3 regions of the Bradyrhizobium sp. USDA 4452 genome follow, and region 1 is predicted to be linked to each of the others. Evidence: riboswitches for the same ligand, from Rfam matches in the RefSeq annotation. Region 1 holds a riboswitch; each other region holds the start of a gene.

Evidence for each region. Region 1 has a riboswitch for cobalamin ahead of ACVISU_RS06030 (DUF1636 family protein). Riboswitches for the same ligand answer to the same signal wherever they lie in the genome.
Region 2: it holds a riboswitch for cobalamin, as region 1 does, so the genes downstream of both, ACVISU_RS18885 (TonB-dependent receptor) here and ACVISU_RS06030 (DUF1636 family protein) in region 1, are expected to answer to the same signal.
Region 3: it holds a riboswitch for cobalamin, as region 1 does, so the genes downstream of both, ACVISU_RS26585 (TonB-dependent receptor) here and ACVISU_RS06030 (DUF1636 family protein) in region 1, are expected to answer to the same signal.

The regions. Positions count from the first base shown of each region.
Region 1 is NZ_JBSSGK010000001.1:1,213,116-1,223,007, reverse strand. It holds gene ACVISU_RS06075 (flavin-containing monooxygenase) at 1-103, shown strand, start outside; gene ACVISU_RS06070 (LacI family DNA-binding transcriptional regulator) at 272-1,318, opposite strand; gene ACVISU_RS06065 (hypothetical protein) at 1,453-1,623, opposite strand; gene bluB (5,6-dimethylbenzimidazole synthase) at 1,601-2,233, opposite strand; gene cobU (bifunctional adenosylcobinamide kinase/adenosylcobinamide-phosphate guanylyltransferase) at 2,266-2,769, opposite strand; gene cbiB (adenosylcobinamide-phosphate synthase CbiB) at 2,918-3,859, shown strand; gene cobD (threonine-phosphate decarboxylase CobD) at 3,871-4,839, shown strand; gene ACVISU_RS06040 (cobyric acid synthase) at 5,069-6,517, opposite strand; gene cobO (cob(I)yrinic acid a,c-diamide adenosyltransferase) at 6,532-7,185, opposite strand; cobalamin riboswitch at 7,222-7,437, shown strand; gene ACVISU_RS06030 (DUF1636 family protein) at 7,531-7,905, shown strand; gene cobW (cobalamin biosynthesis protein CobW) at 7,902-8,936, shown strand; gene cobN (cobaltochelatase subunit CobN) at 8,936-9,892, shown strand, end outside.
Region 2 is NZ_JBSSGK010000001.1:3,903,604-3,913,495, reverse strand. It holds gene ACVISU_RS18885 (TonB-dependent receptor) at 1-2,128, opposite strand, end outside; cobalamin riboswitch at 2,239-2,436, opposite strand; gene ACVISU_RS18880 (FecCD family ABC transporter permease) at 2,549-3,592, shown strand; gene ACVISU_RS18875 (ABC transporter ATP-binding protein) at 3,589-4,362, shown strand; partial or broken gene ACVISU_RS18870 (ABC transporter substrate-binding protein) at 4,368-5,196, shown strand; gene ACVISU_RS18865 (MBL fold metallo-hydrolase) at 5,299-6,339, opposite strand; gene soxB (thiosulfohydrolase SoxB) at 6,670-8,418, opposite strand; gene ACVISU_RS18855 (hypothetical protein) at 8,454-8,768, opposite strand; gene soxA (sulfur oxidation c-type cytochrome SoxA) at 8,765-9,625, opposite strand; gene soxZ (thiosulfate oxidation carrier complex protein SoxZ) at 9,622-9,892, opposite strand, start outside.
Region 3 is NZ_JBSSGK010000001.1:5,563,278-5,573,169, forward strand. It holds gene ACVISU_RS26555 (AMP-binding protein) at 1-6, opposite strand, end outside; gene ACVISU_RS26560 (PilZ domain-containing protein) at 332-652, shown strand; gene ACVISU_RS26565 (hypothetical protein) at 745-1,023, opposite strand; partial or broken gene ACVISU_RS26570 (LysR substrate-binding domain-containing protein) at 1,202-1,498, opposite strand; gene ACVISU_RS26575 (amidohydrolase family protein) at 1,684-3,174, shown strand; gene ACVISU_RS26580 (CobW family GTP-binding protein) at 3,176-4,105, shown strand; cobalamin riboswitch at 4,258-4,452, shown strand; gene ACVISU_RS26585 (TonB-dependent receptor) at 4,559-6,841, shown strand; gene ACVISU_RS26590 (PepSY domain-containing protein) at 6,844-8,343, shown strand; gene ACVISU_RS26595 (tetratricopeptide repeat protein) at 8,350-8,826, opposite strand; gene gspD (type II secretion system secretin GspD) at 8,903-9,892, opposite strand, start outside.

The DNA.
Region 1 (9,892 bases):
CGCGGGCAAGCCGCGGGTGTTCATGCCCTATGTCGGCCAGGGCTATCGCCACCGCATCGCGCAGATCGCGCAGCGCGGATATGAAGGGTTTGTGCTCCGCTGAGAGCGGCGCTATGGGTGCTCTCTCTCCGTCATTCAGAGCGAAGCGAAGCAATGCATCGTTCCGCAGACTCGTGGCAGTGGATTGCCTCGCTTCGCTCGCAATGACGTGGACGGAACTATTCGACCTGAAAAGCTGGAACCGTTTTCAGAACTTAAGCGTTTCGCCGGACTACTTCCGTCCTCGCGTGGTTGTCGCCGGTGCGGCGCAGGAGTGGCGCAGGATGAGGCGCGTCGGCAGGAACACGGGGGCGCTGCTGCCGGACTTGTCCTTGTCGCGGATGCGCTCCAGCAGCAGCCGCGCGGCGGTGCGGCCGACCTCGTTCATGTCCCAGCTCAAGGCTGAGATCGCGGGCGTCGCATGGCGCGCGAGATCGGTGTCGCCGCTGCACACGATCGAGACGTCCTGCGGATAGCGCAGGCCGTTGCTGGTGATCGCCTCGAGCACTTCGGCAAGCATGCTGGTGCCGAGCGAGATGATCGCGGTCGGCGGTCTCGTCATCTGCAGCAACTGGCACACCGAGCTGAAGGCGGTGTTGGCGCCCTGCATGTGCGGACGGATCAGGGTCGGGTCGACCTCGATCTTCGCCTCTTGATGCGCCTGGCGATAGCCGGCGAGCCGTTCCGTGCTCGGCAGCACCGCGGCGCTGCCGGTGAGCAGCGCGATCCGGCGATGGCCGAGGCCGATCAGATAGCGCGTCGCCTCCAGCGCGCCGCCGCGGTGATCGACCCGAACCATCACGCTATCAGGCACTTCGCGGTCAACGGTGACGCAGGGCAGGTCGAGCGTGGCGAGCCCCTTCATGAAATCCCTGTGCGAATTGTCGCCGGCGAACAGCAGCAATCCGTCCATCTGGCGCCGCCGCACCGCCGACAGGAACGCCGCCTCGCGCGCCTCCTCATGCTTGGTCGCCGCCAGCATCAAGAGGAAGCCGGCGCGCTGGAATTCCTCCTCCGCTGCGCTCACCATGCCGGTGTAGTGCGGATTGGAAAAATCGGCCACCATGCAACCGATCGTGTTGGAGGCCCGCGAGCGCAGCGCCTGCGCCGCCTGATCGGGCTCGAATCCGAGGCGCTTCACTGCGCGCATGATGCGCGCATGCAGTTCCGCGCTGGTATAGATGCCGCCATTGAGCGTGCGGCTGACGCTCGAGACGGAGACGCCGGCCTCGGCCGCGACGTCACGAATCGTCGGTCGTGTCCGTCGCGCTTTGATCATCGGTGGTCGGGCCCCGTCGGTTCGGCATTGCCGCGGTCAGGCGCGCCAATTGCGGCGCGCAACAGGCGGCATCACCAAACCTAATCAGGCTCCGCCCCGAATCTCAAATGATTCCTGTCGCGACGGCTCTGGCGTCACGCCGATGCCGAGGTCTCGTGCTGGCGAAACGCGCCCCGGTGCACCGCGCAGATCACGCCGTGCTCCGGGAGCGGAAAGACCAGGGAGGTGATGTCGGCGCGCCAGTGGGCCGCGCTGTTCGGGGCGCCACTGACCGGTGCGCCGTCAGCGTCGGATGGTGAATTCATCCGGACCTCGCCGTGATTCCCACTTGGCCTGCTCGAGCTCCGGACGGTCGCATTCCCCCTGGGGGTAGCCGATGCAGAGGTAGCCGATAAACTTCCACGTGGCCGGTATTTCCAGGATCTCGTGAACGCGGACTGGATTGAAGATCGAGACCCAGCCGAGGCCGATGCCTTCCGCGCGCGCGGCAAGCCACATCGAACAGATCGCAGCCACCACCGAGTATTCCGTCGTCTCCGGCATCGTCGCACGTCCGAGGCCGGAGCCGATCTGGTCGCTCTTCTCGGCAAACACGGCCAGATGACCGGGCGCCTCTTCGAGGCCGGATAGCTTCAACGCCGCATATTTCGCGGCACGCTCGCCGGAATAGGATCGCAGCGCGTCGGCGTTGCAGGTCTTGAAATCCTCGATGACAGCGCGGCGCCGCGCTGCATCGTCGACAATGACGAACCGCCAGGGCTGGCTCAACCCGACCGAAGGCGACAGGCAGGCGATCTCGATCAGCCGCTCGATCGTGCCGTCCGGCAGCGGATCGGTCCGGAAGCGGCGCACATCGCGCCGCCACACGAACAGCTCGTGCAGTTGCCGGCGAAACGCATCGTCGAATGCGACCATCGCGGGGCCTTCGCCGGGATCGATCGTGTTGCTCATTTCAGCTTCATCGGCAGGCCCGCAACGACGAACTCGACCTCGTCCGCCGCACCTACAATGCTCTGGTTCATGAGCCCTGCGGCGTCGCGGAAGCTCCGCGCCAGCGCGTTGTCGGGTACGATGCCGAGGCCAACCTCGTTGGTGACCATGATGACGGGGCTGCGCTGGTGCGACAACGCGTCAGCCAGCCGCGTGACTTCCTGCGACCAGTCGCGCTCGGCGTGCAGCAAATTGGACAGCCACAACGTCAGGCAGTCGACCAGCCTTGCGCCGCCGCCATCGGTCTCGGCCAGTGCTTCCACCAGGTCCAGCGGCACCTCGCGTTCGATCCAGGCGCTGCCGCGCCGTGCGCGATGCTTGGCGATGCGCTCATCCATCTCTGTGTCGAGCGCCTCGGCGGTCGCAACGTAGACCGGGTGACCTGGAAAGCTGCACGCGCGCAATTCGGCGCGGCGGCTCTTTCCGGAGCGGGCTCCGCCGGTGATCAGAATGACGGCCATGTGGTCTCCCGTTGCGAACCGGTGTCCGTTTCGCCTCAAAAACGCTCTAACCACCAATCGCGGCAAAAGACAAAGCCGAAATCAGCCACGGAGGGCTTGCACTCCGCCGATGTCTTGCGCATCAGAGGATCGTAGTGAGGAGAGGTGCGTGGGTTTTGCGGGAGCGATGGCGGTGGCGATGGCTGTGGACGCCTTGATCGGCTGGCCGGCTTGGCTGTTTGCCCGCGTCGGCCATCCCGTGACCTGGCTCGGCTGGCTGATCCATCTCGTCGATACCGCCTGGAACCGGGCCGTCGATCCGCCGGCGCTTCGGCGTATCGCCGGTATTGCGGCTGCCATCCTTGTGATCGCGCTCGCGACGACGGTCGGTTGGGCCGTGCAGTCATTGCTGCCATCCGGATGGATTCGCCTCGTCCTTGTCGGTGTGCTCGCGTGGCCGCTGGTTGCGCTGCGCTCGCTGCATGATCATGTTGCGGCAGTGGCTCATCCGCTCGTCTCTGGCGACGTCGCGGCCGCGCGTGCGGCGGTCGCGCAGATTGTCGGACGTGACCCGGCAACGCTCGATGACGCCGGTATCGCGCGCGCGAGCATCGAGAGCCTCGCCGAGAACGCATCCGACGGCATCGTGGCGCCGGTGTTCTGGGGCGCGGTGTTCGGCCTGCCGGGAATTCTCGGCTACAAGGCGGTCAACACGCTGGACTCGATGATCGGCCATCGCACGGAGCGGCACGAGGCGTTCGGCTGGGCCGCTGCCCGGATCGACGATCTCGCCAATCTCATTCCGGCGCGGCTGACGGGTGTTCTGTTCGTGCTGCTTGCCCCGAAGCGCCCTCAGGCCTGGTCGTGCATGTTGCGCGATGCGCGGCGCCATCGTTCGCCGAATGCCGGATGGCCGGAAGCCGCGATGGCCGGCGCGCTCGGCGTGCGGCTCAGCGGGCCCCGCATCTATCATGGTCACATCGCCGATGAGCCCTGGCTCAACGAGGGCGCGCGCGATCCGGCCGCCGCCGACATCCTCGCTGGGCGGAAACTCTATCGTTACGCCATGATGCTGCTGGCCGCGGCGTTCGTGGCGCTGGCGCTGGCGTGAAGGAGCGGCGCATGCGTGAGCACGGCGGAAATCTCCATGTCGCCCAGCAGCGCTTCGGCGGCGCCGCGGAAGACTGGATCGACCTGTCGACCGGCATCAATCGGGTGCCTTATCCCTTCGTCGATGTCGAGCTGCGGCAATGGAGCGCGTTGCCGTCGCAATCCGAGGTCGAGTCGCTGCACGCCGCGGCGCGCAAGGCCTGCGGCACCGACGCGCCGATCGTGGCGGTGGGCGGTGCGCAGGCCGCCATTCAATTGCTGCCGCATCTGGCGCCGCGCGGACGAGCGCGGATTCTTGCGCCGACCTACAATGAGTATGCCGGGATGTTATCGGCCGCCGGTTGGGACGTGACCGAAGTGTCCGATCTTGCCGCGCTTGCAGGGGCTGAGCTTGCCGTCGTAGTCAATCCGAACAATCCGGATGGCAGACAACATGATCGGCACGAACTGCTCGCGCTGCTGCCGCGCGTTGGCCGGCTCGTCATCGACGAGAGTTTTGCGGACGCGGTACCCGGCATCTCGCTTGCGCCAGAAGCAGGACAGCCAGGCCTCCTGATCCTGCGTTCATTCGGCAAGTTCTACGGACTTGCCGGCTTGCGGCTCGGCTTCGCCGTCGGCAGCGAGCCGGATATCGCCGCGCTTGCGGCGATGGCGGGACCGTGGCCGGTCTCGGGTTCGGCGATTGCGATCGGGCGACGGGCCTTGCTCGATCGCGACTGGGCAATTGCGACGATTGCGCGGCTGGCGGACGACTGTGTCAGGCTCGATATGGCGGCGCGATCGAAGGGGTGGACGCTACTCGGCGGCACGCCGCTGTTTCGCCTCTATAACGTCGGCGATGCGCTGGCTGCGCAGGAGCGACTTGCGCGTGGGCTGATCTGGTCGCGGGTGTTCCGCCAGAAGCCAGGATGGCTGCGCCTCGGTCTGCCTGGCAATGAGACCGAATGGTCGCGCCTTTCCGCGGTGCTGTCTTCGGTCTAGCGGCGAACTTGGCGGCAACTCGCCCCGCGTGCGGTCACTTCCGGGGAGGACGTTGCCAAAATATCGAAAACAACCCCATGCACAGTAGCCGGCAGCGGCCGGGATTCGACCAGGCGACTTGGGGCAACTCACGGATATTGCTCCAATATTCCGAAATCAGGCAGACGTCCTCTGAAGAACGGGAGAGGGAGCACAGCGCTGTCGCTGTTCGAGCTGATTTCATTCGGCGCTAGCGCGCCAGCGCGAGCAGGCCGTCGACGTGGAGATGAGTCTCGATGTGCTCGGCCAGTGCGTCGAGTGCGCTCCCGACTCTGGCACCGTACGGCTGATCCGCCGCGGGGATATCGAGCTGCGCAAGAAATGCCTTTCGGAAGGCGTCCGAGGTGAACAGGCCGTGCAGATAGCTGCCGTGAACACGCTCGTCACGCGACATGGCGCCTTCCGGCGCGCCGTCGAGCATCGAGAAGGGCCGCACGCGATCCGGACCATCGGTGCGCCCGATGTGGATCTCGTAGGCGCTGATCGGCTGACCGGTCGCCGCATGCACCGCGCTGACGCGGGTCAGCGTCTTCTGTTCGGACATGGTGGTGGTGACGTCGAGCAGCCCGAGCCCCCGTGTTTCGCCGGCCGGGCCTTCGATTCCTTCAGGGTCGGCGACGCTTTGCCCAAGCATCTGGTATCCGCCGCACAGGCCAAGGACATGGCCGCCGCGGCGATGATGCGCCAAGAGATCGATGTCCCAGCCCTGCGCGCGCAGGAAAGCAAGATCGCCGCGGGTCGATTTCGAGCCGGGCAGGATGACGAGGCGTGCGTCGCCCGGAATGGCTTCGCCGGGCCGCACCATCACGAGATCGACACCGGGCTCGAGTTTCAGCGGATCGAGGTCGTCGAAATTGGCGATCCGCGACAGCGCCAGAAACGCGATCTTGCATTGGCCGGGCCTGCGCGCCTCGCCGAGCCCGAGCGCATCTTCGGCCGGGAGCTCGCCGGCGCGCGCGAACCAGGGCAGCACGCCGAAGCCGCGCCATCCGGTGCGGGCTTCGATCAGGCGGTAGCCGTCGTCGAACAAGGTCGGATCGCCGCGGAATTTGTTGATGGCAAAGCCCTGGATCATTGCGGCATCATCGGGATCGATCACCGCCTGGATGCCGACGAGTTGCGCGATCACGCCGCCGCGGTCGATGTCGCCGACCAAGACCACGGGCACATCTGCCCGGCGCGCAAAGCCCATATTGGCGATATCGGACTTGCGCAGATTGACCTCGGCGGGGCTGCCGGCGCCCTCGACCAGCACGAGGTCGGCGCGCGCCTTCAGGCGCTCAAAACTCTCCAGCACCGCGCCCATCAGCGACGGTTTCATGGCGGCATAATCGCGCGCGCGGGCGGTCGCGATCCGCTTGCCGTGCACGATGACCTGCGCGCCGACATCGGTTTCCGGCTTGAGCAGCACCGGGTTCATGTCGGTGTGCGGCTCGACGCCGGCAGCGAGCGCCTGCAACGCCTGCGCGCGCCCGATCTCGCCGCCGTCGACGGTCACGGCAGCATTGTTCGACATGTTCTGCGGCTTGAATGGCAGCACGCGCAGGCCGCGCCGTTTGGCTGCGCGCGCGAGGCCGGCGACGATGAGCGACTTGCCCACGTCCGAACCGGCTCCCTGGATCATCAATGCGCGCGCCATGATCGATTATCGCTTCAGAACTCGACGCCCGGCTGGGCCTTGATGCCGGAGCGGAACGGGTGCTTGACCAGCGTCATCTCGGTGACGAGGTCGGCGATCTCGATCAATTCGTCCTTGGCGTTGCGCCCGGTGAGCACGACATGCGTCATCGGCGGCTTCGACGAGGTCAGGAAGTCGACGACATCGGCGATATCAAGATAATCGTAGCGCAGCGCGATGTTGATTTCGTCGAGTACGACCATGCGCAGGCTCGGGTCTGCGATCAGCTGCTTGGCTTTTTCCCAGCCGGCCTGCGCTGCCGCGATGTCGCGGGCGCGATCCTGCGTCTCCCAGGTAAAACCTTCGCCCATCGCGTGGAATTGACAGAGGTCGCCGAAATGCCCGGTGAGCAAACGGCGCTCGCCGGTATCCCAGGCGCCCTTGATGAATTGCACCACGGCGCAGGGGAAGCCATGCGCCACGCAGCGCACGATCATGCCGAAGGCGGAGGAGGATTTTCCTTTGCCGGCGCCGGTATGAACGATGATCAGGCCCTTTTCACCGCTCTTGGTCGCCATGATCTTGTCGCGGGCGACCTTCTTTTTCGCCATCTTGGCCGCATGGCGCGCATGCAGTGCAGGGTCGGTGCCGACGGCGCCGTCCTCAGCGTCATCTCCATCAGAAATCATCACGTTCCTTCGGCTTGACAAGTGCGAGGCTAGGCCGAATGGTGACCCCGCGTTGGTTCCTGTCCTACGACAGGCGAAGAGGGAATGCGATAGGGCTCAGACCGCAAGGTTTGCCCAAAGCGCAGCCGCCCCCGCGACCGTGACCGGAGAGATGCCCAAGCCACTGATTCCCTGATGGAGTCGGGAAGGTGGGTATCAAGGGAGAAATCCTGCTCCGCAAGCCGGGAGACCTGCCGACGCAGTGTGTTTGAGACCGGCGGACGGGGTGTTCCGCGACGGGGAACGAATCTGTTCACGTCAGGTTCGTGTGCCTCATCGCTTCCCGCAGTCAATCCAGGAAGGGCGATGAGCGTTACACTTCATGTCTGTATCACCTGCCGCGCGGGCCAGACGCTGGCCGAAGGTGAACTCGCGCCCGGTGCGCGCCTGCATGCCGCCCTCGTCGAGGCCGGCGTGCCCGATGACGTCAACCTGGTTCCCGTCGAATGCCTGTCGGCTTGCAGCCAGGGCTGCTCGGTCGCGCTCAGCGCGCCGGGGCGGTGGTCCTATGTCTACGGCCGCCTGTCCGAAGCCAATGCCAAGGATGTGATCGCCGGCGCCTCTGCCTATGCGTCGGCGCCTGACGGCATCGTGCCGTGGCGCAGCCGTCCCGAAATCTTCCGCAAGCAATCGCTTGCCCGAATTCCACCTCTTCCCGTCGTGCCGGAGGCCGCCGAATGACCACGCTCACCAAGGTTCCGGTCACCGTGGTGACCGGCTTTCTCGGGTCCGGCAAGACGACGCTGATCCAGCATCTGATCCGCAATGCAAACGGCAAGAAGCTTGCGGTGCTGGTGAACGAATTCGGCAGCGAAGGCGTCGACGGCGAGATCCTGAAGTCGTGCGCCGACGCCAATTGCCCGACCGAGAACATCGTCGAGCTCGCCAATGGCTGCATCTGCTGCACCGTCGCCGACGATTTCATCCCGGCGATGGAGCAGTTGCTCGCACGCCCCGTGCGGCCCGATCACATTGTGATCGAGACGTCCGGCCTCGCGCTGCCGAAGCCGCTGCTCAAGGCGTTCGACTGGCCCGAGATCCGCTCGCGCATCACCGTCGACGGCGTGATCGCGCTGGCTGATGCGGAGGCCGTTGCCGCCGGCCGCTTTGCGCCTGATCCCGTTGCGGTGGATGCGCAGCGCGCGGCCGATGACAATCTCGACCACGAAACGCCGCTATCGGAGGTGTTCGAGGACCAGATCGCCTGTGCCGATATTGTATTGCTGACCAAGGCCGATCTTGCGGGAGCGGAGGGGATCAGCGCTGCGAAGGCGGTGATAGCTGCCGAGATGCCGCGCGAGGTGCCGATGTTGCCCGTCGTCGACGGCGCCATCGATGCCCGCGTGATCCTGGGCCTTGAGGCCGCGGCGGAGAACGATCTCGCGTCGCGGCCATCGCATCACGACGGCGAAGAGGAACACGAGCACGACGATTTCAATTCCGTGGTGATCGATCTTCCGGAGATCGTTGATGTCGATGCGCTGGTCGCCTCGATCAAGGGGCTGGCGCGCGAGCAGAACGTGCTGCGCGCCAAGGGCTATATCGCGGTCGAGGGCAAGCCGATGCGGCTATTGGTGCAATCGGTCGGCGAGCGGGTGAGACATCAGTTCGACATGCCGTGGGGCGTGCGGGCGCGACAGTCGAAGCTCGTCGTGATCGGCGAACACGGCGATATCGATGAAGCCGCGATCAGGGCGCGACTAGGTGTCTGATGCACGTCGTCTTCCGCGAGAGCCGCGGCCTTGAGGAGACCGCGACGCCAAGGGACCTCGGCCAGGATCCGGCCGATCTCGTGGTTTTGTCGTTTTCCGACAGCGATCTCGCCGCGTTCGCGGCCGGCTGGCGGCGGGGCCGCGCCGCGCTGCCGTCGCTACGGCTCGCAAATCTCGCCGAGCTGCGCCATCCGCTGTCGGTCGATACCTATATCGAGCGCACGCTGTCGCAGGCACGCGGCATCCTGGTGCGGCTGATAGGTGGCGAGCCTTACTGGTCATATGGACTGGCCGCGGTGCATCGGCTGGCGAAGGAGCGCGGCATCGCCCTGGTCGTGCTGCCGGCGGATGGCCGCGACGATCCGCGGCTCGATGAATTCTCGACCTTGCCGGTGTCGACGCTGCGCCGCCTGAAGCTGCTGTGCGACAAGGGTGGCCCGGTGGCCGCGCAGGCCGTGATCGCGCAACTGGCGCTGGCGTCCGGACTTTATGCGGGACCGGTTGTCGGCGTGATCGATCTTCCCGAAATCGGGGTCTATGATTCCCGGCGCGGTGTCGTTGCGGCCCTGCCGGCACCGGATCGCCGGCCGCGAGTGCTGGTAACCTTCTATCGCTCCTATCTCGCGGCCGGCGACACGGCGCCGATCGATGCGCTGATCGAGGCGTTGCGCGGAAAGGGCTTTGATGCCCATGGGGTGTTCGTTACTTCGTTGAAGGCGGCGGGGGTGGCCGATTGGCTACGGGCACAGTTCGCGCAATGCCCACCGACCGCTGTCGTCAATGCGACCGCGTTCTCCGCGGCCGGTGACGATGGCACGACGCCGTTCGACGCTGCATCCTGTCCGGTGTTCCAGGTCGCGCTGTCGACGGCGCGGCGCGAGGACTGGACCTTGTCGCTGCGCGGCCTGTCGCCCGGCGATCTCGCAATGCACGTGGTGCTGCCCGAGGTTGACGGC
Region 2 (9,892 bases), 2.7 Mb from region 1:
ACCAGAAGAAGCGGTCAACCTGTCCGCTGAGCTTGACATCGGCAGTGGCGTTGCCGGGAATCCGGCTCTGGGTATTGGCTTGGTCGTTGTCCATGATGCGCGAGCTCCAGGCCCGCACCGTGGCGTCGAACACCAGATAGTTCTGCCAGATATTCCAGGTCACGCCGAGATTCCCGGTGGTGCGCGACACCAGCGGCACGTCGTTGCCGGCCCAGATGCCTTCGCGGAACACGGCGCGGGTGATTGCCATGCCGCCGCGCAGGGTGACGCTGTCGCTGACCTTGAGCGAGGCGCTGGTTTCTGAGCCGTAGCGGCGGGTGGGGTCGAGGTTGGTGTTGTAGAACAGCACCGGGTTGAAATGGATCTCGTTCTCGAGATCCATCAGATAGACGCTGGTCTGCACCTGAAACAGGTTGGTCTTGACGCGGAAGCCGCCCTCGACGTCCTGCGACGTCTGGGTCTTGAGCTGAAAATTCTGCGGGATCGGGGCGAAAGTCAGCGGGTCGAACGCCGGACCCGATGCGACTCGCTCGTCGACATCGGGCGTGCGGAAGGCGCGCGCGGCGCGGCCGAATACCGAGAAGGCGTCGGTGAAGCGATGCTCGGCGCCGACATGCAGTGCATATTGGGTCTCGTTGCTGTCGAGCGGCGCTGCTTGCGTGTCGAAGGCAAACGGCGCGTTCGGATCGTAGCGGTCGCGCGCCGAGACGCTCGTGTTTTGTACGCGCGCACCGTAGGAGAAATCGGTGGTCGGCAGCAGACCCAGCGTATGCTGCCAGTAGCCGGCCACGCTCTGCTGCTCGATATTGTAGACGTGGAAGGGCTCGACGCCTTGATAGGCGCCGCGCGCCTCGCGGAACGTCGAATCGTAATAGTCGATGCCGGTCAGGATCGTGGACGGCATCCCCAGCATCATAGTCTTGACGCTGAGGCGCGGCGTGAGCGACCAGGTGTCGAGCGCGGCGTCATTGTAGGTCGAGGCGAAGCTGATGGTCGGCACGGTGCCGAAGAAGCCGCTCTGCGTCTCGCGTTGCCGCCAGCCGCCGTCGACGATGAGGTCGACGCCGTTGATCAGCGTCTTGGTGAAACCGGCCGTGACGCTGGCAGTCTGCTGGTTGGCATAGTCGAACGGCGTCGCCGCGCCGCGGCGATCGGTCAGCAGCTCGTTGACGCCGATCGACGGATCGACCAGCCGTCCGCCGGGCAGGCCGAGCTTCTGGTCGCTGCCGGTGACGGTGAGGAAGGCGGTGAGATCTGACGTCGTGTAGTTGACGTTGCCGACGGCGTTGCGCTGGTCGAGCGCGTTGTTGACGCGGTAGCCGTCTGACTTGATGCCGTTGCCGTAGAACGAGGTCGACCACGGACCCGCATTGAGCGCCGTGGAGACCGCGGCCATGCGGGTGTTGAACGCGCCGAAGCCGCCTTCGGCCCTGATCGTGGCCGGTGGACCGCCGGCGCCGGTCTTGGTGATGATGTTGACCACGCCGCCGACCGCGTTGTCGCCATACAGCACCGCGCCGCTGTTGCCGCGTGTGATCTCGATCCGCGCGATCGAATCGAGCGGGATCGTCGTGAGGTCGAAGCCGGCCTTGTCGACGTCGTTGAGGCGGCGGCCATTGAGCAGGAACAGTGTGTTGTCAGAGGCGAATGCGCCGAAGCCGCGCAGGTCGACCGCGGTCTTGGCGCCGTTCGGGCCGCCATAGAGCGATTGCAGCTGCACGCCGGGCACCTGCGCGAGAATCTCGGGCAGCGACTGTCGCGGCGAATGCGCGATGTCGTCGGCGGTGATCACGGTCGAGGACGATCCGACAATGCCGGCGAACTGGCGGCCGCCACCCGTTCCACCCGTTCCGGTGGCCGTCGCCGTCGTGTTCGATCCGGCTCCGCTGCCGACATTGTTGCCTTGCACGGTACCCGGCGCCGGGCGGCGCGGCGCCGGTGCTTCATCAGCGGCCGGCTTGGCGCGCGTGACATTCTGGTCGCCCGGCTTGGTGATTTCGACGGCCGGCAGCTGATCGGGCGAGGGGGCCTGCTGCGCCCGTGCGGTCGAGAGAACGATTGTCGGTACGATCATCGCCAGTGCGAGCAGAAGCGCGCGGCGGCGCCGGGAGAAAGCGTTGGAGAACATCTAGGCGAGACCTCGGTAACGTCAGTGGTACGTCACCGCGAACCAGTCTCACCGTTGCGCTCTCGCATCAGGTGAAGCTCATGCCTGTACTCCCCGACCGGCATCTTCACGTGTGACCACGGCTGACGGCAGGTCTCCTGGCTCGCGGGTCGTTACCCTTCGCCGCCTTCCCAGGACCGAGTTTCCCAGTGGCATTTGACGAAGGATTCACCGCATACAGTTGCGGGGGCAGCCGCGGCGTTGGGGAAGTTTCCCCGCACCGCATTCCCTTTTCATCACATGAAAGAACCGTCATGTTCATCTAGGGTTCGGCCGGGCAGCAAAGTCAACCCGGCGAATGTCGGACAATGGCCGCGCGGCCACGGTTTTTGTCGGGTGTCGCTTGCCTGCCACGGCGATCGCTGTAAGAGCATGGATCCAATGAGCGTGCAGGATTTTGCCTTGGCGGCCGAGGTCGCGGCGCGGCGCCGGTGGGGCGCCACCGCGGCGCTGTTCGCGCTGGTGGTCCTGCTGTGCGTGCTCTCGCTCGGTATCGGGCCGGTGCGGGTGTCGCCGCTTGCGGTGATCGAGGCGCTGTTCGGCGGCGGCAGCGACGTGGCGCAGGTGATCGTGCGCGAGATCCGGCTGCCGCGCACCATCCTGGCGTTCGCGATCGGCGGCATTCTCGGGCTATCGGGCGCGGCGCTGCAGGGCCTGCTGCGCAATCCGCTGGCTTCGCCGTCGCTGTTCGGCGCGCCGCAATCGGCGGCATTCGGTGCGGTTCTGGTGATCGCTCTGGGCCTCGCCGATGTCCGGTCCTATGCGCTGCCGGTGGTGGCGATCATCGCGGCGTTCGGTTCGGTGTTCGCGCTGCTCGCGATCGCCGGCCGCAATGCCGGGCTGTTGATCCTGATCCTGGCGGGGCTCGCGATCTCGAGCTTTGCAGGAGCTGCGACGGCGCTGGTGATGAACCTCTCGAGCAATCCGTTCGTGGTGCTCGAGATCGCATTCTGGCTGCTCGGCTCGCTGGAGGACCGCAGCTTCCAGCACGTGGCGCTGGCGCTGCCCTTCATCATCGCGGGCGCCGCCGTCCTGCTCAGCCAGGCGAGCGCCTTCCGCACGCTGACGCTCGGCGAGGAGGCCGCGCAAAGTCTCGGCGTCGATGTCGCCCGGCTCCGGCTCCTCGTCATCACCGGCGTTGCGCTTGGTGTCGGAGGCGCGGTCGCCGTGACAGGCACGATCGGCTTCATCGGTCTCGTTGCTCCCCATTTGATGCGTCCCGTCATCGGTCATGATCCGGCGCGGCTGCTGGTGCCGAGCGCGCTCAGCGGCTCGGCGCTGCTGCTCGCCGCCGATATCGCGGTGCGCATCATCCCCTCGACTTCGGACATCAAGGTCGGCGTGCTGACCTCGATCATCGGCGTGCCGTTCTTCCTGTATCTGATCATGCGCGAACGCCGCGCGCTCGGCGGAGGCGTGGCATGACGCTGCTCTCCGCCACCGCGCTCAACGCCTCGCTCGGTAGCCGCAAGGTGCTGCACGACGTCTCGCTGTCGCTGGAAGCGGGCCATCTGGTCGCGCTGGTCGGCCCGAACGGTGCCGGCAAGACCACGCTGCTGCGCGCGCTGGCCGGGCTCATTCCATCCGATGGCGACATCAAGATCGACGGTGACACACTGGCCTCGCTGCCGCTGCGCGAGCGCGCCAAGCGCTTCGCCTATCTGCCGCAGGGGCACATGGTGCATTGGCCGTTGCCGGCGCGCGATATCGTGGCGCTCGGCCGCTATCCGCATGGCGCGACCGATCCGGCGCGGCTGTCGCCGAAGGATATCGAGGCGGTGCTGCGGGCGATGCAGGCCGTCGATGTCACTGCATTCAGCGATCGCCGCGTCACCGAGCTGTCCGGCGGCGAGCGCAGCCGCGTCGCGCTGGCCCGGGTGCTGGCGGTGGAGGCGCCGGTGATCCTCGCCGACGAGCCGACCGCCTCGCTCGACCCGCGCCACCAGATCGATGTGATGCAGAAGCTGCGCAATGTCGCCGACACCGGCGTGCTGGTCATCGTGGTGACGCATGATCTCGGGCTCGCCGCGCGCTTTGCTAATCACGTGCTGGTGCTGGCGGAGGGGCGGCTCGCGGCACATGGCGCACCCGCTGAGGCGTTGTCGGAGAGCGTGCTGGCCAGCGTGTTCCGGATCAGCGCGTATCGTGCCGAATTCCAGCGCGAGGCCGTCATCGTGCCGTGGGCGGACGTGTGATGCGGATGTGGCGCCTCGTAGCCGTTGTCGCGGTGTGGTCGATGTCGTGCGCTGCCGCCTCCGCTGGCGGACCGCGCATCGTCTCGATGAATGTCTGCAGCGACCAGCTCGTGCTGTCTCTGGCCGATCCGGACCAGATCCTCGGCCTCAGCCGCTTTTCCGCGCGATACCTGGCAATCCTGGGCGGCCGAGAAAGCAAAAAGCTATCCGCGCCTGTCCGGCGAGGCCGAGGATGTGCTGCTGCTCAAGCCCGACGTCGTCGTGGTCAGCCTGTTCGACAAGCGCGCGACGCGCGACCTCTTGAAGGCGCAGGGGTTGCACCTGGTCGAATTCACGGTGCCGCGCACGCTGGACGAAGTGAAGGACCAGATCCGTGCGATGGGCGATGTGGTGCAGCATCCCGATCGGGCGCAGGCCGAGATCGCGCGCCTCGATGCGGCGATCGCGCGGGCGCGGACGGTGGCGAGCGCCCATCATTATCGCGTGTTGCCGCTAGAGCGCCGCGGCTTCGTGTCGGGCGACAGGAGCCTCATCAGCTCGCTGCTGGCGGCAACCGGCCTGACTAACGCGGCCGGCGAACTCGGGCTCGACGCGGGCGGATTTGCCTCGCTGGAGGCGATCGTGAAATTGCGGCCGGACCTTATCCTGGTGTCGGAGGCCGGCGATCGCGCCGAGGATGACGGCCGCGCCTTCCTGCTGCATCCGGCGCTGGAGCGGTTCTATCCGGAGAGCAAGCGCATCGTGCTGCCGGAGCGGCTCACCGTGTGCGGCGGCGTGATGCTCGCCGATGCGCTGGATCGGTTGACGGAAGAATTGCAGCGGGTGACGCGATAGGCCTACCGTCGTCATTGCGAGCGTAGCGAAGCAATCCATCCTTCCGCTTGCTGAGGCATGGATTGCTTCGTCGCTTCGCTCCTCGCAATGACGGAGAGTGATCTAACCCGTCACCACCCGCCCGCCGGCCTTTTTCCAGGCGTCGATGCCGCCCTCGATATGGGCGGTGTTTGCCAGCCCCGCCTTCTTCGCGGCGGCAACGGCCATCGCGGAACGCTCGCCGAAGGCGCAGAAGAACACGACGCGGCGGCCGGTCGCAGCGGCGACCTCGCGCAGCATGCCGCCGGGTTGCAAGGTGGCGCAAATCCCGGGATAGGGCGCGTGCAGCGCGCCCTCGAGCGTGCCGTGCTTGGCGCGTTCAGCGCTCTCGCGCAAATCGACCAGCAGGATATCGGGCCGGCCGAGGCTTGCGATGGCGTCGCGCGCGCTGAGCGAGAGGCCTTCCTTCGCAAGCTCTTCCTGGTGCAGGCCGACATGCATGTTGGCGGGCACCGCAACGTCCATCATCTTCGGATTTGGCAGATGGAGGTTGTTCATCAGCTCGATATAGTCGTCGACCGATTTGACCTGCAGCCGCGGATTGTAGCGCTTCTCCTCGCCGATGGTGGAGACGGTGTCACCCTTGTAGTCATGCGCCGGGAAGACCATGGTTTCCTCGGGCAGCTTGAGCAGGCGGTTGAAGATCGAATCATACTGCGCCCGCGCGCTGCCGTTCTGGAAATCGGTGCGGCCGGTGCCGCGGATCAGCAGCGTGTCGCCGGTGAAGACGCGATCGCCCATCAGATAGCTGTAGGAATCGTCGGTGTGGCCGGGCGTGTACATTGCCTCAAGGCAGAGACCCTCGATTGTCACCCTGTCGCCGTCCGAGACGCGCATCGACACCACGTCGGCCTTGCTCTGCTCGCCCATGATCGTGATGCACTGCGTGCGGTCACGCAGCTCGCCGAGGCCGGTGACGTGATCGGCATGCAGATGGGTGTCGACGGCCTTGACCAGCCGGAGGTCGAGTTCCTGCAGCAGCTTGCAGTAGCGGTCCGCCTTCTCCAGCACCGGATCGAGGATCAGCGCCTCGCCGCCGGCGCGGCTGGCGAGCAGGTAGCTGTAGGTGCCGGACACGCTGTCGAACAGCTGGCGAAAGATCATGACGGCTTACCTGTTCTCCGGGTCGAGGTCATGGAGAGGATATTATTCCATAGATAGGGGCGATTCAAAGTAAATCCATCCCCAGGCGAAGCCGGTCCCGTCACCCCCGATCCATCACCGTCACCCTGAGGAGCCGCGACGCGGCGTCTCGAAGGTTCGACGGCCCGGCCCTTTCCGAGAGGAGTATTGGCGTGCGCGGTCAATGGGGCCGTGCACCCTTCGAGACGCGCTACGCGCTCCTCAGGGTGACGGAGTTGGTTGGAGGGATGACGGGTTCTGCATGGGGCGCGCCCTATGCGAGGCCGAGCGCCGCGATGAGCGTGCGCCGCATCATCCGTGCCTCGCAATGCCCGGATTATCCTCGACGCCTTTCAGCGTCACGCCGGGCTCGTCGCGGTTCGGCGGCCGGCCGGAGCGCAGATGCCTGGCCACCACATCCCAGATCGGCGCGCCGCTCTGCGGGTTGACCGAGGCCCAGCCCGCGACATTGTAGTGCTTGCCGGCTTCGAGATGCTTGCCGTTGCGAAGCTTGAGCTCGGAGATGCGCTTGCCGACGCTCTCGCCCGGCGTGCAGGTGTAGGCGAGGCCGCCAACGCGGACCATGTCGCCGCCCTGCTGGTAATAGGGATCGACGTTGAAGAGGTTGTCGCAGACGTCCTCCAGCACATCCTTGATCTGGCTGCCGGTCATCGTGGCCACGTAGGTCTCGGGATAGGTGATCGCGGTTTCCGACAGCACGTCTTCCATGGTGACCGGCTGGCCGGCCAGCGTGGTGAGGCCCCAGCGGAAGCCGGGCGACAGCGCGATCTCGGCGTTGAGCTCGTTGAGCAGCGCATCGCAGATCAGCTGGTCGACGGTGCCGGAAAAGTTACCGCGGCGGTAGAGCAGGCGATCGGCCGTGCCGAGCTTGTCGCCCCATTCGTCGGCATGAGGTTCGCGCATCTTGTCGATCAGCGCCTGCATCGCCGGATCGGGCTTCAACAGCTCGGCGAACACCGGCAGCAGACGGTAGCGGACATTGGCGACCTTGCCCTTCGTGAGATCGAGATCGAGCACGCCGATGAACTTGCCGTTGGAGCCGGCATTGGTCACCAGCGTGACGCCGCCGGGATTGGTCACCGTGATCGGGATCGGGATCGCGTCATGGGTGTGGCCGCCGAGGATGACGTCGATGCCGGTGACGCGGCTGGCGAGCTTGAGGTCGACGTCCATGCCGTTATGCGACAGCAGGATCACCGCCTCGACCTTGTCGTTGTTACGATGGCCGTCGACGAGCTTTTGCAGCTCCTCGTCGCGGATGCCGAACTTCCAGTCCGGCGTGAAACGCTTGGGGTGCGCGATCGGCACATAGGGGAAGGCCTGGCCGATGATCGCAACGCGATGGCCGCCGATCTCCTTGATGACAGACGGCTTGAACACCCGCCCGGAGGCTGGATCGAACGCCTTGGCGTCGTTGAACGCGGCCTCCTCGGTCAGGAACACGTTCTGCGCCAAAAACTCGCCCTTGAAGCGGGAGAGATTGTCGCGCAGGACCTGTTCGCCATAGGTGAATTCCCAATGCCCGGTCATCGCCTCGATGCCCAGCAAATTGGCGGCCTCCACCATGTCGGCGCCGTTCATGGCGTTGGCGAGCCCGGTGCCCTGCCAGAGGTCGCCGCCGTCGAGCAGGATCGAGCGCTTCTCGCCGACATCGGCGCGCAGCTTGTCGACCAGCGTCTTCAGGTGCGCGAAGCCGCCGAGCCGGCCGAAACGGACGGCGGCCTTCTCGAACTCGACGCAGGTAAAGGCATAGGCGTCGGCGCTGTCGGGCCGGATGCCGAAGCGGTCGAGGAACGCCTTGCCGACCAGATGCGGCGGCTGGCCGGCCATCGCGCCGACGCCGATATTGACGCTGGATTCGCGGAACAACACCGGCCTCAGCTGCGCATGCGTGTCGGTCAGGTGCAGGATGCGGGCGTTGCCGAAACGTTCGAGGTCGTAGACGCTGGCGGTATCGGCGCCGCGCGCGAGGCGTGGCAGGCCGGCCACAAGCGTCGCGGCGGCTGAGCTTCTCAGGAAATCCCGGCGGCGGATGATCATTGCCTTACTCCGCGCGGCCTTCCGCCAGCGCGCCTTTAGCGAACTTCCATGTCCTTCCAGCGTTCCTTCTCGCTGGTGGCCTGGAAGATCGATGCCTTTGCCAGTGCCTCGGCCTCCCTGGCCTGCGCGACGGCAGCCTCGTAATCACCAGCATCACCGGCCTTTTTTGCGGCGGCGAGGGTCGAAGCGGTCGTGGTCCACTGGTTGCGCAGGCTGCCGGCTTGCTTGTTGGCGGCTTCTGCCGCCGCATAGGCCGCCTTGTAATCGTCCTCGGAGGCCGCGTGGACCAGGGTCGCCGTTGTGATCGCCAGCGCGGACGCCGCGAGGAGGGTCTTGATCGCCGCGCTCATGGCCGCGCTCCCGGCCCCGAGATCGGCAGGCCGTTGCTGACATAGGACAAATAGTATTCGAGGTTGCGATACTCGTCGTCTTGCGGATTGAGCGGCACGCCGCGGATCTGGCTGTTGCAGGTGGTGAAGCGGCGGCTGGTGGTGCCCATGCCCGACCATTCCGAGCGGTAGATCGGCATTGCGTTCAGGATGCCGAGCGCCGGTGCCAGCACCTCGGCGCGGATCCGCTCGCCCGGGCTCTGGATGTGGCAAGTCGCGCAGGAGAAATTGAGCTGGCCGCGGCGGGTGTAGAAATACTCCTTGCCCTTCTGATAGGCCTCCAGCGCCCGCGGATCGTTCGGGATCTTGATGTCCATCGGCTTGCCGCGCGAGGTGAAGGCCATGTAGGCGGTGAGCGCCGCCATGTCGTCCTTCACATAGGAGAACGGCGCCTCGCCGTTGGCCTCGCGGCAACGGTTGAGCGCGAGCTCCAGCGTGACGACCTTGCCTTCCTTCTCGTCGAAATAGGGATAGTTCTGGCGGATGCCGATGCCCTTGTTCGGGAAGCAGTCGGCGTAGGTCTTGCCGTTCTTGAACGGCGTTGCGAACATCTCCTTGCCGGCCTCGAGCGAGAACTCGTAGGGCGGAAACTGCTCCTTCTCTTCCCACTGCTTGTGCAGGTCCTCATTCATCGAATAGGGACCGTTGACGAAATCCTCAAGCTTCAGCTTGGGGAATTTGGTGGTGAAGAATTTCTGGAACGCGGCCTTGTCGGCGGCGGGATCGATGCTGTCGGCTGCGTGCGCCGCCGGCGCGAGCGCCAGCACGCCGAGCGCCAGCGTCGTGATTGCTGCGCGGATTGCGAAGCGCCACGTCATTGAATTTTCGCCGTGGCGGTGTCGGTCGCGCCCTTGTTGTCGACCCAGCTGACCTTCAGATCGTCGCCCTTCTTGCCGCCCTTGAAGGCGAACTTGACATAGGGGTCCTTGGAGACGCCGCCGCCCCAGTCGGCGACGAACACCGGCTTGCCGTCATACTCGAAGGTCAGCACCTGGATGAAATGCGGCGGGATGATCTCGCCCTTGGCGTCCTTCACGAAGCCGGAATCCATCGGATGCTGGATCAGCGCCTGCACCTCGGTGATG
Region 3 (9,892 bases), 4.4 Mb from region 1:
CAGCATGGGGCGTTTCCGAAAGACAGAGGCGGCTTGAAGCGCTCTTGTTGCAGGGACGCGGCCAGGGCCACGACGGCTACTTCACCAATTATGCGGTCCCCGTGTCAAGCCGACGGCTGCCGGGGCGGCCGGTATCCCGCTGATGGAATTGCAGAATCCTCGTTTGCTAAAAGCCGCGTCAAGATTCCGGTAAAGTTCAAGCGATCGCGCTAAGCCGGACTTTACGGCGGCAACGGCATTGTGGCCCGTGCGGTTGTGTGCCGGGCGCGTCGATCGACCTGCGCGGCCTCCAATGTCTTTTCAATGACCAATGTCTTCAAGGACGACGACGATGGCGAGCAATGGAGCACGGATCAAGATCAGTCGCGAACCGCGGCGCCAGCTCAACAATCGTGCGGCGTGGATCACCGTCGATGACGGCGCGACAGAGAACGCCTGCGCTGTGGTCGACATCTCGCCCGGTGGCGCCAAGATCACCACCGAGGTCGAGTTCGATGTGAAGGACCGCCTTGCGCTGACGCTGCTCGCCGACCATGCCAAGCGCTACCCTTGCGAGGTGGTCTGGCGCCGCGGCAAGACCTACGGGCTCAAATTCGTGACCGCCGAGGCTGAACCGGATCAACCGGCCGCGGAGCCGGTCGGCGCGATCTGACGCGGGGCATCAACGGGATCAACGGTGGCTCGGCCACGCCAACGCCGATTGCATGGGCCCGGCGTCGACGGCTGCTGCAAGCGTGCCGCGCCTCAGCGTCCCTGCGCGTTGTTGACGTTGTTGGCGTTGCCGGCATTGCCGGTCGTACCGCCGGGAGCGGCCGGCGCCGCGCTGAAATTGCCGCCGGAGGACGGTGCATAGCGTTGGCCGGTCTGGGCCGGAAGTGCGGTACCGCCAATGCCGTTGGACGACGCGGCGCGGTCGCCGGGCCTCGGCGGCGGCGCGGAGCCTCCCGTGCTCTGCGCGAGAAGCTGGGCCGGCGCGAGCGTCAGGCCGGCGGCGAGAATGATGGCGAACTTGCTCTTCAACATGTGCTGGTCCGGATAGTGCGGTGGGGCGGCAGCGGAGGCGACAGCCCGCCAAGCCCGCACGATTATACATCCAATAACGTAGGCGGTGTTGGTTGCGTTCCCAGAGGCTTGCCGCCCGATCGGAGCGCAAATATCCGTGTACTGAATCCCGGCGGCGATCGCCGCCGCGTCGGCTCTCCTATCCCCGATAACGTAGCGCGTTGACCAGCAGCGCGAAGGCCGGCGAGGATTGCCGGCGGCTCGGGTAATAGAGGTGATAGCCGGGAAACGGCGCGCACCAGTCGTCGAGCACCTGGACCAACTGGCCCTTGGCCAGTTGCGCCTGCACCTGATCCTCGGCGACATAGGCGAGCCCAAGCCCGGCCAGCGCCGCCTTGATCCGCAGCGCGGCGCTGTTGAACACCAATTGTCCGTCGACGCGGACCTTGATTGGGCGCCCGCGCTTCTCGAATTCCCAGGCATAGATGCCGCCATGGGGGCTGCCGCCGCGGCGCGCAACCGGGAGGTAGGGAGAGGCTCTCTGCAATCGCCGCCACGGCGCGGGGGATATTCCGCCAGAGCATGTCGCCACAACCGTTGCCCGGTTGCTGCGATCAGTGCGATGCGCTTCTCTGTGCCCGACAAGAGACCGGTCGGATTCGGAATGCGGGGAGTGGCGAGATGGGTGGTTTGGTGATCAGCGGCGGCCGGGTAGTGGATCCGGCCAGCGGGATGGATGCGATCGGCGACGTCGCTGTCGTCGACGGCAAGATCGCCGCGGTCGGCACGGGGCTCGGCGGCGCGGAGCGGCAGATCGACGCCACCGGGCTCGTGGTGGCGCCAGGCTTCATCGATCTGCACGCGCATGGCCAGACTATTCCGGCCGATCGCATGCAGGCGTTCGACGGGGTGACGACGTCGCTCGATCTGGAGGCCGGCGTGCTGCCGGTGGGGTCCTGGTACAAGCGGCAGGCCGAAAAGGGACGGGTGCTGAACTACGGCGCGGCGGCCAACTGGGCGTTCGCGCGGATCGGCGCGATGACCGGCTCGAATGCGGAAAGCTCGCTGGAATCGTTCGGCGCAGCGATGCGCGATCGCCGCTGGATCGAGAACGTGGCGACCGAAGGCGAGGTCGGCGGCATCCTCGCGCGCCTTGCCAACGGACTGAACGAGGGCGGCATCGGCATCGGCATTCTCAACGCCTATGCGCCGGGCGCCGGCGTGCAGGAATTGACCGCGGTGTGCCAGCTCGCGGCTGATCATGCGGTGCCGACCTTCACCCACGTCGCCTACATGTCGCGCATCGATCCCGAGAGCGCGGCCGAAGCCTATATCCGCCTGATCGGCTATGCCGGCGCCACCGGCGCGCATATGCACATCTGCCATTTCAACTCGTCGAGCAAGACCGATATCGAGCGCTGCGTAGCGCTGATCGCCAAGGCGCAGGCGCAGGGGCTGCCGATCACGGTCGAGGCCTATCCCTACGGCACCGGATCGACCGTGCTGGCGGCGACCTTCTTCAGCGATCCGAAATTCGAGGAACGCAACGGCCTCGGCTATGATTCGGTGCAGCGCGTGACTGACGGTCATCGCTTCGGCAGCCGCGAGGAACTGCTGGCGGCGCAGGCCGCGGAGCCCTCGACGCTGGTGCTGTGGCATGTGCTCGATATCGAGAACAATCAGCACCATCGCGACCTGCTCGACATGGCGGTGCTGTATCCGGGCGGCGCGATCGCGTCCGACGCGATGCCGTGGACACTGTCGGATGGCCGCCCCTACACCGGCGACGCCTGGCCGCTGCCCGAGGATGCGACTTCGCATCCGCGTTCGGCCGGCTGCTTTACCCGCTTCATCCGCGAATGGGTGCGCGAGCGCAGGAAGGTGTCCCTGCTCGAGGGCATCCGCAAATGCGCGCTGATCCCGGCCGAGATTCTCTCTGCGAGCACGCCGGCGATGCGCGCCAAGGGCAGGCTGCAGGCGGGCGCGGACGCCGACGTCGTGGTGTTCGACTTCGAGACGCTGAGCGACCGTGCGACCTTCTCGGCGATGAATCGCCCGGCGGAAGGCGTGCGGCACCTCGTGGTCAGCGGCCAGCCGCTGATCAATGATGGCGTCCTCGACGTCGCGGCACGGCCTGGCCGTCCGGTACGCCGACCCGTTGTCGGAGGCTAACGTGCCGGTCCCGATCCTGCTGGTCGCGGGTTTTCTCGGGGCGGGCAAGACCACGGTCGTCAACCATCTGCTGGCGCATGCGCAAGGGCGGCGCATCGCCGCGGTGGTAAACGACTTCGGCGCGATCAATATCGACGCGGAACTGATCGCCGGCGCCAGCGACGGCGTGGTCAGCCTGAGCAATGGTTGCATCTGCTGCACGCTGGAAGGCGATCTGCTGCGCACGCTCGCAACGCTGCTGCGGCGCGATCCGCGTCCCGAATTCATCGTGATCGAGACCAGCGGGATCGCCGATCCCGCCGACATCGTGCGCAACCTGATGGATCCGGTGATCTGGAAGGAGGCGCCGCTGGAGACCGTGCTGTGCGTGGTCGACGCGACGCAGCCGGTCGCCGCGCTGGACGATGCGCTGCTGCGGTCGCAGTTGCGGGCTGCCGACGTGGTGGCGCTGAGCAAGGTCGATCTCGCCGATGCCGCCGCTTGTGATGCGATCCGCGATGCGGTGCGCGCGGTGCGACCGGCGGCGGCGATCGTCGATGCGCTGCATGGCGAGGTTCCGGCCGCGCTGCTGTTTCCGGTTGATCTCGATCATGTGCCGGTGCCGCGCGAGACCGCGCCGCGACGGCCGGTGTCCGATCGGTTTGAGACGCTGAGTTGGAGCTCGGAGCGGAAGGTAGCGCTGCCGCGCCTGCAGCATGCGATCGGCAGACTGGCGCCGAAGCTGGCGCGGGCGAAAGGATTGTTCGAGACGGTGGAGCAGCCCGGGCGGCTGACGGTATTTCAGCTCGCCGGCGGCCGCGCGACGTTGGCTGCCGGCGGCGTGCCGGCACCCGGCGTGCCGCGCACGCGAATCGTGTTCATCGCCGAGCTGGGCGCGCTGTCGCGCGCCGAGATCGACGAGGTGATGCAGGGCTGCGTCGAAGCTGAGTGATGCGTTTCCCGTCATCCTGAGACGCGCTACGCGGCTCCTCAAGGATGACGGATCACTTCGTCACGCCATCCGCAGACGTGTCATCGCCGCAGCACGATCCCGCAAAGCATGTGTGCGACAATCGCATCGAATTGACAGCTCTGCCGTCAGCACCTATCGTTTTTGGCGACGGTTCCCTTCGGGGATCAAAAGGGAATGCGGTGCGAGGGTAACCCCAATGCCGCAGCTGTCCCCGCAACTGTAAACGGCGAGCCTTTCGTCAATCTGCCACTGGGCCATCGGCCCGGGAAGGCGTCGACAGGCGATGACCCGTGAGCCAGGAGACCTGCCGTCAGTCGTGGTCACACGCGAGCACATCGGGCGGGGGCGTCCTGGTGGGATCGGAGCACTGCCTTTTCGGCAATGCGCCAGTCCACGTTCGCGGTGACGTGCCACGTTACCGCGAGTCCTTTCATGTCTCCGTCCTCTCCCGCTGCGCGGAAATGGCGCCTCGGTCTCGTTTGCTCCCTGCTATCGCTGCTGCTGCCGGCTGAAGCCGGAGCACAGACACCTCCGCCCACCACGCTCGATCCGATTGAGATCGCACCCTCGACGTCCGGAAAGCCTAAGCCCATGGCGCGAAGCCGCAACTCGGCGTCGTTGTCGCGGGCACGCGCCAGACCTGCAACGGCGGCGGCAATAGCAGCCGCGCCGCGTGCCGCAGCCTCAGGCGCGTCGGGATCAGCGCCGCCGACGCTCAACGCCACTACGCAGGGCGGCACCGGCAGTCGTCTCAATCTGACGCCGCTGCAGACGCCGGCCAGCGTCGAGATCATCACGGCGCAGACCATCGCCGAACGCGGCCAGCATAATGTGCTCGATGCCGTCACCCAGAATGCGGCCGGGTTCATCGCCACGCCGGCGCCGGGCAATGGCGGCCTGTCGTTCAGCACCCGCGGCTTTGCCGGCAGCAATTCGGTGATGACGCTGTATGACGGTACCCGCTTTTATATCGGCTCCGGCACCCTGACGTTCCCCTACGACACCTGGTCGACGCAGCGCATCGAGGTGCTGCGAGGCCCGGCCTCGGTGCTGTACGGCGAAGGCGCGATCGGCGGCGTCATCAACGTCGTTCCGAAGAAGCCGCAGGGTACGCCCGCTAACGAGGCCGAGGTCTCGCTCGACAGCAACATGACGCGACGGCTGTCGGTGGACAGCACCGGCCCGATCAATCCCAATGTGTCCTATCGCATCAACGCCACCGGCAACATGTCGGACGGCTGGGTCGATCGCAACAAGACCTCGAATGCAGTGGTCTCCGCCGCCGTGCGGGTGCAGGCCTCGGACAATCTCGCCTTCACACTGTCGGAGGATTACGGCGACCGCAGCCCGTCGCGCTATTTCGGCACGCCGCTGGTTGGCGGATCGATCCAGGACGCACTGCGCTTCAAGAACTACAACGCGTTGGACAGCGCGATCCGCTACCAGGACAGCTGGACCCAGTTCAAGACCGAGTGGGACGTTGCCGACGGCATCAAGGTCAATAACACGCTGTATTATCTGACCAGCGAGCGACACTGGCGCGACATCGAGAACTACACCTGGAATCCGAAGACCCAGCTGATCGATCGCTCCAACTATATCGAGATATTTCACGACCAGAAGCAGGTCGGCAACCGGATGGATGCGACCTTCAGCGGTCATGTGTTCGGGCTCGCGAACCAGTTCGTCGCCGGGTTCGACGTCAACCGGATCGACTTCACCCACACCAACAACTCGCCCTATGGCGGCGCATCGTCGGTCAATCCTTACGTCTTCGATCCCGGCTCATTCTTCGCGACGTCGTCTGCGACTGCGCCCGGCTTCAACTCGATCGTCAATCAATACGCCTTGTTCGCCGAAGATCGGCTGTCGCTGACCGATCAATTGTCGCTGGTCACCGGCGTCAGATATGATCGTCCCGATATCGATCGAACCGACTACAGGACGCCAGGGAACAGCTTTGGTGTTTCGCTGTCGGGCACCAGCTGGCGCACCGGGTTGGTTTACGAGCCGATCAAGAATCTCGCGTACTATGGCCAGTATGCGGTCGGCGTCGATCCGGTCGGCAATCTGATCTCGCTGCCGGTCTCGCAGAAAACCTTCCAGCTCGCGACCGGCAAGCAGACCGAGGTCGGGGTCAAGCAATCGTTCTGGGGCGGCCGCGGCGAGTGGACGCTGGCTGCTTACGAGATCGTCAAGACCGGGCTCACGATTCCCGATCCCAGCAATCCCACCGCAGGCGTCGCGCTGCAGATCGGCCAGCAATCATCCCGGGGCGTCGAAGGATCGGTCGGGCTCGCGCTGAACGATGGCTGGCGCGTCGACGCCAATCTTGCGCTGTTGCGTGCGCGATACGACAACAACAGCCAGGTGGTCGGCGGCAAGATCGTCAGCTACAACGGCAATGTCCCGGTCAACGTGCCGCAGCAGGTCGCGAACGTCTGGCTGACCTGGGACTTCGCGCCCAACTGGTCGGTCTATGGCGGCGTGCAGATCGTCGGTGCGATGTACTCCGATCTCGCCAACACCCAGCTGCGGCCGGGGTACAATGTGGTCAATGGCGGCATCAAATGGAAGCCCGACGACCGCACCACGGTCGCGTTCCGCGTCTACAATCCGTTCGACAAGGCCTACGCGGTGACCTCGAACGGGACCGGGCAGTGGCTGCTCGGCATGCCGCGTACCGCCGAACTCTCCGTCAACGTGAAGTTCTGATCATGCGCAAGGCTCTGATCCGGCGCGCGCGGCGATCGCTCTATGTCGTCCATCGCTGGATCGGCATTGCGACGTGTCTGTTGTTCGCGATGTGGTTCGTCTCCGGCCTCGTCATGATGTACGTGGCGTTTCCGCGCCTCACCGACAGCGAGCGCCTGTCCGCGCTCCCCGTCCTTTCGTGGGGCAAGGTGCAGGTCGCTCCCGATCGCGCGATGGCGATCGCGGGCATGGAGCGCTATCCGCGCGATCTCCGGCTCTCGATGATGGACGACATTCCGGTCTATCGCGTGACCGGCTGGAAGGGAGCCGCCGTCACCATTTCTGCAATCGACGGCCGCCTGATCGACGGCATCACGCCGGATCAGGCTCTTGCTGTCGCCCGGCATCACCCGCATGCGGTGCAGCCGCAACTGCTCGATACGGTGACGCGCGATCAATGGTCGGTCACCGCGCGCTTCGATCCGCTGCGGCCGCTCTATCTGATCGGCCTCGGCGACGCCGACGGCACCGAGCTTTACGTCTCCTCGCGCGGCGGCGAGATCGCGCTCGACACCACTCGGCGGGAACGTGTCTGGAACTGGCTCGGATCGATCCCGCACTGGATCTATCCGACCGTGCTGCGCAAGGATGGCCCGCTGTGGCGGGACGTGGTACTGTGGATCTCGGGGGTGTGTCTGGTCGTCGCGGTCACCGGCTTCTGGATCGGTATTCTCCGCCTGCGGCTGGCGCGCCGCTACGCTGACGGCGCCGTCTCGCCCTATCGTGGCTGGATGGCCTGGCATCATATCGCCGGCCTCGTCGGTGGCACCTTCGTCTTGACCTGGATGTTCAGCGGCTGGCTGTCGCTCAATCCCGGCGGCGCGTTCTCCGGCCGCGGCCTCACGCGCGAGATCGCGGTCGGCTACAGCGGCCACGACACGCCCGATATCGCCGCTAGCTTGCCGTCGCCGCCACAGGTATCGGCGGTGGAGGCGCGCTTCGTCTGGATCGGCGGGCGCCGGCTGATGGTACTCGACGCCGGCGGCGGCCGCCGCAGCCTCGCCGATCCCGCGACCGGCGCACCCGTGACGCTCTCGCGTGACGAGATCATCGCAGCTGCCCGACGCGCAATGCCGGGAGTTGCGATGATATCGGCGCAACAGCTGGAGCAGCCGGACGCCTATTGGTACAGTCTGCATCAGATGCGCGAGTTTCCCGTGTTGCGGATCGGCCTCGACGATCCCGCCTACACCTGGCTGCATGTCTCGCCCGTCACCGCCGAAATCCTCGAGCGCAGCGACGACAGCCGCCGGTCCTATCGCTGGCTGTTCAACGCGCTGCACAGCATGGACTTTCCGCTGCTGCTGCGCATCGCGCCGGCGCGCGACGTCGTGGTTTGGCTGCTGTCCGCGGTCGGCACCATCGTCTCGGTCAGCGGGATCGTGATCGGCTGGCGCCGGTTGCGGCGGTGGAAGCTGCGAAGGAGATATGCGCCTACGAATCCGATGCAGACGTCGCGATAGCTGCCGCTACTTCACCGTCAGGTGCACGTCCGCCGCCGCCGGCTGCTCCGGAACCCATCCCAATGCAAACCGTTGGCCGGCAATGATCTCGTAGGTCGAGAGTTTTGATGCGACCGCATCGCGGAAGCGGAGATACGCGTCGCGCTGCCGTCCGTTGCTGCGGGCCGCCGCCAGATTGAGCCATTTGTAGGCCAGCACGTAGTCGTTCGGAACGCCGTGGCCCTTGTCGTACAGCAAGCCGAGCTGGGCCTGCGCGAACGGGTCGCCCTGCACGGCGCCGCGATAATAGAGATCGGCGGCAGCGGCGTAGGCCTGCGGCACGCCGAAGCCGTGCTCATACATGAAGCCGAGCATGCCGAGGGCTCTTGGATTGCCGCGCTCGGCGGCCGGCGCGAGCTCTTGAGCCGCCCTGAAATAATCGGCGCGATGGAACGCGGCCGCTCCGCGCGCGACGCTATCGGCGCTTGCGACCGACGCCGTCATGGCCCAAAGCACGACGGCGAGCGACGCGCCGAGGCTTGTCAGTTGCGTGAGCATGCGGAGCGTTCCTTCGCCCGGCTCAGTGATAGCTGGTGGTGATCGGCGCATTGGTCGTTGTCGTGGCGATGCTGCCGCGCAGTTTCGATCGGAGGTCCTCGGCCACGGTCTGGGCGTCGGAACCGTTGCGGATGATCTGCGGGCGGATGAAGATGATCAACTCGGTGCGTTGGGTGCCGTTGCTCTGATGCCCGAAGGCATCGCCAAGGCCGGGGATCTGGTCGAGCACCGGAAGCGCATTGCGGTTGCCGCTCTGCTGTTCGCTGATCAGGCCGGCCAGCAGCACGGTCTGGCCGTTGGCCACCGAGATCTGGCTCTTGACCCGCCGTTCCGACACCGTCGGCGTCAGGTTGACCGTGCTGCTTTGGGGAACGTTGCTGATTTCCTGCTCGATATCGAGCCGCACGGTGCCGTTGACGCTGACGCGCGGCGAGACCTTCAGGATGATGCCGGTGTTGCGATAGTCGATGGTGTTGACCACCGTGTTGCTCGTGGTCAGCACCGTCGCGCTGCCGGTCGAGACCGGGACGACGTCGCCGACCTGCAAGGTCGCCACCTGGTTGTTGATCACGACCAGCGACGGATTGGAGAGCACCTTGACGCTAGTGACGGCATGCAGCGCATCCAGGATCAGGCTCGGCTGGGTCTCCGACCCGATCAGGAAGTTGAAGCCCGGGAAGGCCCGGTTGATGAAGGCATTGGTGACTGAACCGGCGACGGAGGCGACACCGGTGGTCGGGTCGACGGTGGTGGTAGGTGCCGTGGTGGACTGCGTGCCTGTGAACGAGCCCATGTTCGGCTTCAGGCCGAGGCTCCGGCTGGTGAGATAGGTCTGCACGCCATAGGACAAGGTGTTGTTGAGCGTGACCTCGGCAATCGTCGCGTCGATCGCGACCTGGAGCTGCGGCTCGTCGATCTGCACCAGCGTCGCCTCGATGATGCGGTAGTTGGCCTGGTCGGCATAGATCAGGAGATTGTTGTTCACGACATCGGGCGTGATCCGCACGTCCTG